Regions from separate parts of the Microbacterium sp. NPDC058345 genome, predicted to be linked through region 1. Evidence: predicted binding sites of a transcription regulator. Region 1 holds the regulator's gene; the other holds the start of a gene.
The links. The regulator HrcA, encoded in region 1, represses chaperone genes, less so after heat shock. The targets are predictions, from matches to a motif close to TTNGCACTCGNNNNNNNCGAGTGCNAA.
Positions count from the first base shown of each region.

Region 1 (5,125 bases):
CGCGGGTCTCATATCCGACGGCCTCGTCGACGCCGCGGCCGCGCTGCGTGAGCGCCGGGTGCGGCTCACCCTGCGCGGACGGCTGCTCGCCGACGCGGTCGTGCGGGCGCTCACGGGCTGATCGCCGCGCCCGGCCTGAGCGCCGCCGGCCCCAGCCCGGATCAGAAACGCTGCTGCGATCGCCCGCGGAGCGGCGTTTCTGATCTCCGCCGGCCCGAGTGCGATCAGGAGCGCGCGGAGATGGCCCGACGCACGCGGCTCAGGAAGGCGTCACGGCCGTGTGTGAGATCGTCAGCCGTGAGCCGGATGACGATCCAGCCGAGATCCTCCAGTTCACGCTGGCGACGGATGTCCGTCCGCCACTGGTCTTTGTCCGTGCGGTGCCCGTCGCCTTCGTACTCGATGGCGATGCGCAGCTGCGGATAGGCGAGGTCGGCGCGGGCGACGAACCGCCCGCCATCGAAGACGTCGTGCTGCACGACCGGCTCGGGCAGCCGCGCGGAGACCAGCGCAAGCCGGGTCTCGGTCTCCTTCGGAGACTCGACTCCTTCGCGCACTGACGGCAGTGCAGCGCGGATGACTCCGGACCCCGGGAACCGCCCCCACTGGGCCAGCCGCTCCCGGATCTCGTCGAGTGAGCTCAGCGGGCGCCCCGGTCCCAGACCGGGGTAGTTGAAGGACGACGTCACCAGGGCATCGAGGATCGTCACCGCTTCATCGCGTGTGAGAGTAGGCGCGAGGCTGAAGCAGGTCGCGACCGGATCGGCGATGCGGACGCCGCGCGAGCGGTGGATCCGGACCCTGTCGCGGTGCAGTCGCCGTCCGCGCACGCCTGCGGTGCGTGGTGGACTCAATTGAGTGGGCACGCCGATCTCGATCGGCTCGGCGGGGGACCAGGACCGAGCGAGCGGAAGACCCCAGGCGCGCGCAGCCGACACGCCGACGAGATACTGGTCGGGGCTCATTCGTGGTCGATAGGCGGCGACCTGCTCGGTGAAGCAGGCCGGTGCGGCGAGACTGCGCACGCCGTGGAAGGGACGATGCAGGTCGGCGGCATCCGCTCGCCCTCGCCGCACGCCCGCGCGCGCGGCATCCCGCATGAGGAAGCTCTCGCCCAGTCTGGCGGGCAGTGGTACCCGGTGTCGCATCCTGACATGTTCCCGGTTCGGCGGACTGCGCGCGCCGATCCAGGCCCGGCTGTGGACAACCTTCACCGCCGCTTCGCCGAAGCGGATCAGAAACGCTTCCCGGACCGGCTCCCGACAGGCGTTTCTGATCTCGCCTGAGACGCATCGACGCCCCGCGTGCAAGGGTGTTGGGCTCGGTACAGGCAGTCCGGAGTAGAATTGGCACTCAGAACGTCGGAGTGCCAGCGGGAGGGGAACATGGTCACGGAACGAGGACTGCAGGTCCTCCGCGCGATCGTGCAGGACTACGTCGAGTCCCACGAGCCGGTCGGCAGCAAGTCGATCGTGGAGCGGCACGCCTTCGGGGTGTCGGCGGCCACCATCCGCAACGACATGGCGCTGCTCGAGGATGAGGAGCTCATCACCGCTCCGCACACCTCGTCGGGGCGCGTGCCCACCGACAAGGGGTACCGGCTCTTCGTGAACCACCTGGCGCAGCTGCGGCCGCTCTCGGCCGCGCAACGCAGCGCCATCGAGACATTCCTCGCCGACCCCAGCGACCTCGACGACCTGATGGCCCGCACCGTGCGCGTGCTCACCCAGCTCACCGGGCAGGTCGCGCTCGCGCAGTACCCGTCCTTCGCACGGGCGAGCATCACGCATGTGGAGCTGGTCGCCCTGGCCCCGAATCGGCTGCTCGTGGTGCTGGTCACCGACGCCGGCGGGGTGTCGCAGCGCATCTCGCCGCTGCCCATCGAGGTCGATGACGAGGACGTGGCCGTGCTGCGCGCTCGCCTGTCCGCCCTGATCACCGGTCGCGCGGTGAGCGATGCCGCCGACCGGATGACCTCGCTCGGCCGGCCCGAGGCAGGATCGCCGGCCGCGCGTCTGCATCCCGCGCTCGTGTCGCTCGCCGCGGTGATCGCCGAGGAACTGGCCGAGTTCCGTCAGGAGCGGCTGGTCATGGCGGGTGCGGCGACCCTGGCGCGCCGCGAGCAGGACTTCCGCGGCAGCATCCACCCGCTGCTCGAGGCCATCGAGGAGCAGGTGACCCTGCTGCGGCTGATGGGTGAGATGGTCACCGACGAGCATGGCCTCGCGACCAGCATCGGCACCGAGAACGCGCCCTTCGGGCTCGGCGAGGCGTCGATCGTCGCGAGCAACTACGCCGCCCCCGGCGGCACCGCGCGCGTCGGGGTGATGGGTCCCACGCGCATGGACTATCCGAGCAATCTCGCAGCGGCACGGGCCGTCGCCCGCTACCTGTCGCGGATGCTCGAGGACGACGAGGCCGGCCGCTGACGCGGACGGCACACAGCAGCACGCACACGCAGAAAGGTGATCGTGGCGGACCATTATGAGGTTCTCGGGGTGTCTCGCGACGCCACGCAGGATGAGATCAAGAAGGCCTACCGCAGACTGGCACGACAGCTGCACCCGGATGTGAATCCGGGAGACGACGCCGCGGAGCGCTTCAAGCTGGTCACGCACGCGTACGACGTGCTCAGCGACGACGAGTCACGACGCCGCTACGACATGGGCGGTGGCGAGGACGGCGGCTTCGGCGGTTTCGGCGGTTTCGGCGACATCTTCGAGACGTTCTTCGGCGCCTCCGGCGGCGGCAGGGGAGCGCGACCCCGGTCGCGGCGCGAACGAGGGCAGGACGCCCTGGTGCGCATCACCCTCGACCTCGGCGACGTCGTGTTCGGCGTGCACCGTGACATCGAGGTCGACACGGCAGTGCTGTGCGAGACCTGCAAGGGCAGCTGCTGTCAGGAGGGCACCGCGCCGGTCACCTGCGACGTGTGCGGCGGCAGCGGGCACGTGCAGCGACAGGTGCGCAGCCTGCTGGGCAACGTGGTCACCACTCAGCCGTGCGGCACCTGCGAAGGCTACGGTACGACCATCCCGTACCCGTGCGGCACGTGCGCCGGGCAGGGACGGGTGCGCTCGCGTCGCGCCGTCTCGCTCGACATCCCCGCCGGCGTCGAGACCGGTCTGCGCCTGCAGCTTCCCGGCTCGGGTGAGGTGGGCAGGGCCGGCGGCCCGAACGGCGACCTGTACGTCGAGGTCACCGTCGCCCCGCACCCGGTCTTCAGCCGCGAGGGCGACGACCTGCTGGCGACGCTCGAGGTGTCGATGACCGACGCGATCCTCGGCACCACGACCACGATCGACGGCCTGGACGGCACGGTCGATCTGGAGCTGCGCGCCGGCGTTCAATCGGGCGACGTGCTCACCATCGGCGGCCGGGGCATCACACCCTTGCGCGGGTCGCAACGCGGTGATCTGCGGGTCGGCGTGCAGGTGCTGACGCCCACCCGGCTGGATTCGGCGCAGCGCAAACTCATCGAGGACTTCGCGAAGAAGACCAAGGCGCCGGCGCCCAAGCTCGCCCAGTTCCAGCAGGGACTGTTCTCGAAGCTGCGCGACCGCTTCCGCAGCCACTGACCCACGCGCACGCGGATCGGAGCCCCATGGCCCTGCACTTCATCGTCCCGACCTGCTCCGGTGCGGATGCCGGCGAGCTGATCACGCTCACCGGAGCCGAGGCCAAGCACGCCGCCGTCGTGCGGCGGGTGCGGGTCGGCGAGAGCGTGACGATCGGCGACGGAGCGGGCGTCTGGCTGGAGGGCGCCGTCGAGGACGTCTCGGCGTCGCAGGTCACGGTGCGCATCTCCCGCCGCTCGACGCAGGACGCACCCGTGGCGCGCATCACCCTGGCGCAGGCGCTCGCGAAAGGTGACCGCGACGAGCTCGCCGTGCAGGCGGCCTGCGAGCTGGGCGTCGACGAGATCGTGCCGTGGCAGGCGGCCCGCAGCGTCTCCCGCTGGGAGGGGGCGAAGGCGGGGAAGGGGCGTGAGCGCTGGTCGGCGATCGTGCGCGAGGCCGCCAAGCAGGCGCACCGCGCGTGGATTCCCGACGTCACCGCCGTCGAATCGACGGCGCAGCTCGCGAAGCGCGCGCCCGACGCACGGCTGCTGGTGCTCGACCCCTGGACCGAGACGCGGCTGTCGAGCATCCGTCCCGACCACCGGGACATCGTGCTCGTCGTCGGTCCCGAGGGCGGCATCGCCCCCGAGGAGCTGGAGCGCCTCGAGACGGCCGGCGCCGAACGCGTGCGCCTCGGCGACACCGTGCTGCGCACCTCGACGGCCGGACCCGCCGCGATCGCCGTGCTGTCGACCATGCTCGGCCGCTGGTGACCGCCCGACCCGCGGCGCCGGCCGGTCAGTAGACTGAACGCCATGACGGAACCCTCGATCTTCACCCGCATCCTGAACGGGGAGATCCCCGGCGAGATCCTCGCCGACACCGACCGGGTGTTCGCGGTGCGCGACATCGACCCGCAGGCGCCGCTGCACGCGCTCGTCATCCCCAAGACGGAGCAGTACCGCGACGTCACCGAGCTCGCCGAGGGCGACCCTGGACTGCTCGCCGAGATGGTCGCGATGGCGAAGCGGCTCGCCACCGAGCACGCGAACGGCGAGTATCGTCTGATCTTCAACAACGGCGCCAGCGCCGGCCAGTCCGTGTTCCACGTGCATGCGCACGTGCTCGGCGACATCGAGGAGAGCAAACTCGTTGGCTTCTGACGAATCCACCCCCCGTTTCCCCGCTCAGCCCGAGCACACCGAGCGCATCTTCGCCGACGGCGTCGCCATGGTGCAGCTGCTCGGCCCGCAGGACCGCCTGCTGCGCGTGCTCGAGAAGCAGCATCCACAGGTGCAGGTGCTCGTGCGCGGCAACGAGATCACCCTCGGCGGCACGCAGACCGATGTCGCCGCGGCCAGGAAGCTCGTGGAGGAGCTGCTCGAGATGACCCGCTCCGGGTACGACCTCGTCCCCAGCGACGTCGAGAACTCGGCTCGGATGCTGCAGCGCTCCGAGGGACCGCGCCCGAGCGAGGTGCTCGGTGAGGCGATCCTGTCGACCCGCGGCAAGGTCATCCGCCCCAAGACGCTCGGTCAGAAGGAGTACGTCGACGCGATCGAGCA
Region 1 covers NZ_JBHXIG010000002.1:568,945-574,069, reverse strand. The annotation lists gene hemW (radical SAM family heme chaperone HemW) at 1-121, shown strand, start outside; gene ACFWH5_RS10435 (endonuclease domain-containing protein) at 225-1,148, opposite strand; gene hrcA (heat-inducible transcriptional repressor HrcA) at 1,386-2,429, shown strand; gene dnaJ (molecular chaperone DnaJ) at 2,472-3,578, shown strand; gene ACFWH5_RS10420 (16S rRNA (uracil(1498)-N(3))-methyltransferase) at 3,605-4,333, shown strand; gene ACFWH5_RS10415 (HIT domain-containing protein) at 4,376-4,723, shown strand; gene ACFWH5_RS10410 (PhoH family protein) at 4,791-5,125, shown strand, end outside.

Region 2 (5,125 bases), on a different contig from region 1:
GCGCGGGCATCGCGTGGCAGGCGGGCGCCAACGGGCGGCTCGCGAAGAGGGTCGCCTCGCCGATCGCCGCGACGCTGATGAGCTTCGTCGCGGGAACCGCGGTGCTGATCGTGGCTGCGAGCCTGAGCGTCGCCGTTCGCGGACTGCCGCGCGCGCTGCCTGCCGAGCCCTGGCTCTACATCGGCGGACTGCTCGGCTTCCTCTACATCCTGCTCGGCGCGTTCCTCGTCGCTCACACCGGCGTGCTGCTGATGAGCCTTGGCAGCGTTCTCGGGCAGCTGAGCGCGTCGATCGTCATCGACGTGGCATGGCCGACGGCGGGTCGCCCCGCGCTGTGGCAGCTCATCGCGATGGTGGTCGTCGCGTTCACCTCGGTCGTCGTGGCGCTGCCTCGGCGCCGGCGCTGATCAGCGCGGCGACTTCCGCGGCATCCGGCTGATCATCGCCTCGGCGTCGATCGGCTTGCGCCGCCCCGGCTGCTTGCCCTCCGGCTTGCCGCCGACGTAGAGCCAGCCGAGCAGCTCTTCGTTCTTCTTCAACCCGTGCGCCTTCGCGACCGCCTTCGCGCGGGTGTAGCCTCCGGTGCGCCAGATGACACCCCAGCCCGCCTCGTCCAGCAGCAGGCTGAGGGTGTGCGCCACGCCCGCCGCGACCGCCTCCTGCTCCCAGTGCGGCACCTTGTCGCTCTTGCGGTACGACACCACCACGGCGATCAGCAGCGAGGCGCGCAAAGGCTTGCTCGACGGCTTCGTGTCCTTCTGCGCCTTGGCGATCGCCGCGCCGAGCGCCAGCCGGTCGTCGCCGCGCAGCTCGATCAGGCGCCAGGGGCGCAGCGCGGAGTGGTCGGCGACTCGTCCCGCCGCGGCGATCAGCGGCAGCAGCTCGTCGTGCGTCGGCGCGTCCTCGGTGACCTTCGACCAGGAGGTGCGGGCGAGGACCGCGTCGATCGCGGTCACTGTGCGTCGGGGGTGAAGTTCAATGCGAGCGAGTTCATGCAGTATCGGTCGCCGGTGGGGGTGCCGAAGCCGTCGGGGAAGACGTGGCCCAGGTGGGATCCGCAGTTCGCGCACCGGACCTCAGTCCGTTCCATGCCCAGGCTGCGGTCCTCGACGAGCTCCACGGCGTCGGGACGCACCGACTCGTAGAAGCTCGGCCAGCCGCATCCGGAGTCGAACTTCGTGCCGCTCTTGAACAGCTCCGCTCCGCAGGCGCCGCACTGGTACAGGCCGCTGCGCTTCTCATCGAGCAGCTCGCCGGTCCATGCGCGCTCCGTGGCCGCCTGGCGCAGCACCGCGTACTGGTCATCGCCGAGTTCGGCCCGCCACTCGGCATCCGTCTTGTTCACGCTGTAGGTCATGTCTCCATTCTCTCCCGTCGCAGCGGCACCGGCACGGCGAGAATGGACGGATGACCGATGCTGTGCGCGCGAGATACGAACGCTTCGCGCGGGACGAGGCGCCCGGGCGCAGTGCGATGTACGTCGTGTGGGCGCGGGGAGTCGCCGGCGATGCCGAGGTGCTCTCAGTGCTCGACCGGCTCGACGAGCGGCATCGGCAGCCTCCGCTGGTTTTCGCGGTGTCGCGGTTGCGGGGCGCGCCGCTGGGCGACTATCGCGCCTGGCGGGAGTTCGTGCTGGCGCACGTCGACGACGTGGTGGCGGAATGCCGGCGCCGCGCCGTGCAGACCAATGAGCCGCTGCGCCTGGCCGCGATGCTCCCCGCGCTGAGCGAGGTCGACGGTCCCATCGCCCTGCTCGAACTGGGAGCCGCCGCCGGGCTCTGCCTGTACCCCGATCGGTACTCCTTTCGCTTCATCGACGGGTCAGGGCGGGAGCGTGCGCGCATCGACCCCGAAGGCGGGCCGTCGCCGGTGCGGCTGGTGAGCAGGGTCAGCGGGGAGCTTCCGCCGCTGCGGATGCCGCAGATCGTCTGGCGTGCCGGGATCGACATCGCCCCGCTCGATGCCGCCGACGCCGACGACAGGGCCTGGCTGGAAGCGCTGATCTGGCCGGGGGAGACCGAGCGGGCGGAGCGGATCGCCGCCGCCCTCCAGATCGTCGCCGCCGATCCGCCGCTGCTGATCGCCGGCGATGTCGCCGCGCGGCTGAACGAGGCGGTGGCGTCCGCGCCCGCCGACGCCACGCTGGTGGTGATGACCCCCGGTGTGCTCGTGTACCTGCCCCGCGCGGAGCGCCTGACGCTCATCGAGCGCATCCGTGCGCTCGACGCCCGGTGGATCACGATCGACCCGCCGGCGCTGCACGACGCATGGCGGCCGGCGCTGGACGCCTCGTCCTGGAACGGCTTCGCCGTCGCGCTGGACGGACGGGTGCGCGCCGCCGCCGATCCGTTGGGCCGCTGGTGGGAGTGGCGCGCAGGTTCGGGACCGGATGCCGCGTAGCCTGGCCCCATGCTCGGAGACCTCACCGATCGCGACCGCGCGATCCTGACGCTGGAGGCCGCCTGGCCGCGGCACGGCGGCATGAAGGAGGAGACCATCCGGGCGCAGCTGGGCATGAGTCCGGCGCGCTACTACCAGCTGCTGGGGCGCCTCATCGAGACGCAGCAGGCGCTGGAGTTCGACCCACTGCTCGTGCGGCGCCTGCGGCGGCTCGCCGACACGCGCGCATCGCGGCGCACCTCGCGGATGCGGGGCTTCGTCGGCTGAGCCGCCGCTGTGCCGCTCGGAGCGGGATCCCGGGATCCTCCGGCTAGCATCGAGGGGTGTCCAAGCACCCGCATGACCGATTCGACGACGTTCCCCACGCCACCGGCCGCGTAGGCGCCCACCGTGCCGAGCAACCCGGCATGAACGGAGCGGTCGTGCTGCTGTGGTCGGCCGCGGTCGCCCTGGTGCTGATCGTCGTCGGCATCTTCGTCGCGCTGGTGATGATGGGCCGCATCTCGCTGTTCCCCGCGGCGGAGGAGCCGACGGCGCAGCCGCCGGGTGTCGTCGCCGAGGTGGACACCTCGTACCGCGTGCTGATCCTGAATGCGACGCCCGCCGACGGGCTGGTGGAGTCGGCCCGCCAGAGCCTGCTCGCCGAGGGCTGGGCCGCCGCCGACGTGTTCGGCAGCGACGGCTCGAGCCAGGAGTTCACCCAGACGACGGTGTTCTACGTCGACGAGGCCGATGAGGCCGCCGCCCTGGGAGTGGCCGAGGTCCTCGGCGGTGCAGAGGTCGAGCAGAGCGACTTCTACGCGACGCTGAACGATTCCGATCGCAAGCAGCTCACCGTGGTGATCGGACTCGACCGGGTGTCGGGCGGCGGAGAGACCGCCGGCACGGAGGAGACGCCGGAGGGCTGATCCCGGTGGCTTGCACTCTCATGGGTCGAGTGCCAGACTGGTGTTAGCACTCGATCACCCTGAGTGCTAAATCCAACGCCTACGTCCGGGAGGGACGAAAGACTCATGGCAAAGATCATCGCTTTCGATGAGGAGGCCCGTCGTGGCCTCGAGCGCGGCCTGAACATCCTGGCCGACGCCGTCAAGGTGACCCTCGGCCCGCGCGGTCGCAACGTCGTGCTCGAAAAGAAGTGGGGCGCTCCCACCATCACGAACGACGGTGTGTCGATCGCCAAGGAGATCGAGCTCGACGACCCGTACGAGAAGATCGGCGCGGAGCTCGTCAAGGAGGTCGCCAAGAAGACCGACGACGTCGCCGGTGACGGCACCACGACGGCGACCGTCCTCGCTCAGGCACTGGTCCGCGAGGGTCTGCGCAACGTCGCAGCCGGCGCCGACCCCATCTCGCTCAAGCGCGGCATCGAGAAGGCCGTCGCCGCGATCACCGAGGAGCTGCTGAGCAGCGCCAAGGAGATCGAGTCGAAGGAGCAGATCGCCGCGACCGCATCCATCTCCGCCGCCGACACCGAGATCGGGGCGCTCATCGCCGAGGCGATCGACAAGGTCGGCAAGGAGGGTGTCGTCACCGTCGAGGAGTCGCAGACCTTCGGCACCGAGCTCGAGCTCACCGAGGGCATGCGCTTCGACAAGGGCTACCTGAACCCGTACTTCGTGACGGACCCGGAGCGCCAGGAGGCGGTCTTCGAGGACCCGTACATCCTCATCGCCAACCAGAAGATCGGCAACATCAAGGACCTGCTGCCGGTCGTCGACAAGGTGATCCAGGACGGCAAGGAGCTCGTCATCATCGCCGAGGACGTCGAGGGCGAGGCTCTCGCGACGCTCGTGCTGAACAAGATCCGCGGCATCTTCAAGTCGGTCGCCGTCAAGGCCCCCGGCTTCGGCGACCGTCGCAAGGCTCAGCTGCAGGACATCGCGATCCTCACCGGCGGCCAGGTCATCACCGAGGAGGTCGGCCTCAAGCTCGAGAACACTACCCTCGACCTGCTCGGCCGCGCTCGCAAGGTCATCGTCACCAAGGACGAGACCACGATCGTCGAGGGCGCCGGCGAGGCGTCCCAGATCGAGGGCCGCGTGACCCAGATCCGCCGCGAGATCGAGAACACCGACAGCGACTACGACCGCGAGAAGCTGCAGGAGCGCCTCGCCAAGCTCGCCGGCGGCGTGGCCGTCATCAAGGCGGGCGCGGCCACGGAGGTCGAGCTCAAGGAGCGCAAGCACCGCATCGAGGACGCCGTGCGCAACGCGAAGGCTGCGGTCGAGGAGGGCATCGTCGCCGGTGGTGGCGTCGCCCTGATCCAGTCGGGTGCGAAGGCCCTCGGTGCCCTCGAGCTGTCGGGCGACGAGGCGACCGGTGCCAACATCGTGCGCGTCGCGATCGAGGCCCCGCTGAAGCAGATCGCCCTGAACGCCGGCCTCGAGCCGGGCGTCGTGGCGAACAAGGTCTCCGAGCTCCCCGGCGGCCAGGGCCTGAACGCCGCCACCGGCGAGTACGGCGACATGTTCGCACAGGGCATCATCGACCCGGCCAAGGTCACCCGCTCGGCGCTGCAGAACGCCGCGTCGATCGCCGGTCTGTTCCTCACCACCGAGGCGGTCGTGGCCGACAAGCCCGAGAAGGCTCCGGCCGTGCCGGCCGACCCGTCGGGCGGCATGGACTTCTGATCCGCTTCCTCCCTGCGAGGACGTGAGTCCAGACAGAACACCCTCTGCTTCGGCAGGGGGTGTTCTGCGTTGCGCCGTGGCCTGCGGAACAG
Region 2 covers NZ_JBHXIG010000001.1:26,671-31,795, reverse strand. The annotation lists gene ACFWH5_RS00190 (DMT family transporter) at 1-407, shown strand, start outside; gene ACFWH5_RS00185 (nitroreductase family protein) at 408-956, opposite strand; gene msrB (peptide-methionine (R)-S-oxide reductase MsrB) at 953-1,357, opposite strand; gene ACFWH5_RS00175 (DUF2332 family protein) at 1,408-2,400, shown strand; gene ACFWH5_RS00170 (DUF3263 domain-containing protein) at 2,410-2,667, shown strand; gene ACFWH5_RS00165 (LytR C-terminal domain-containing protein) at 2,724-3,308, shown strand; gene groL (chaperonin GroEL) at 3,414-5,033, shown strand.
Region 2: groL (chaperonin GroEL) is a predicted target of HrcA. The motif match lies at 3,352-3,378, and genes of this name have one in related genera.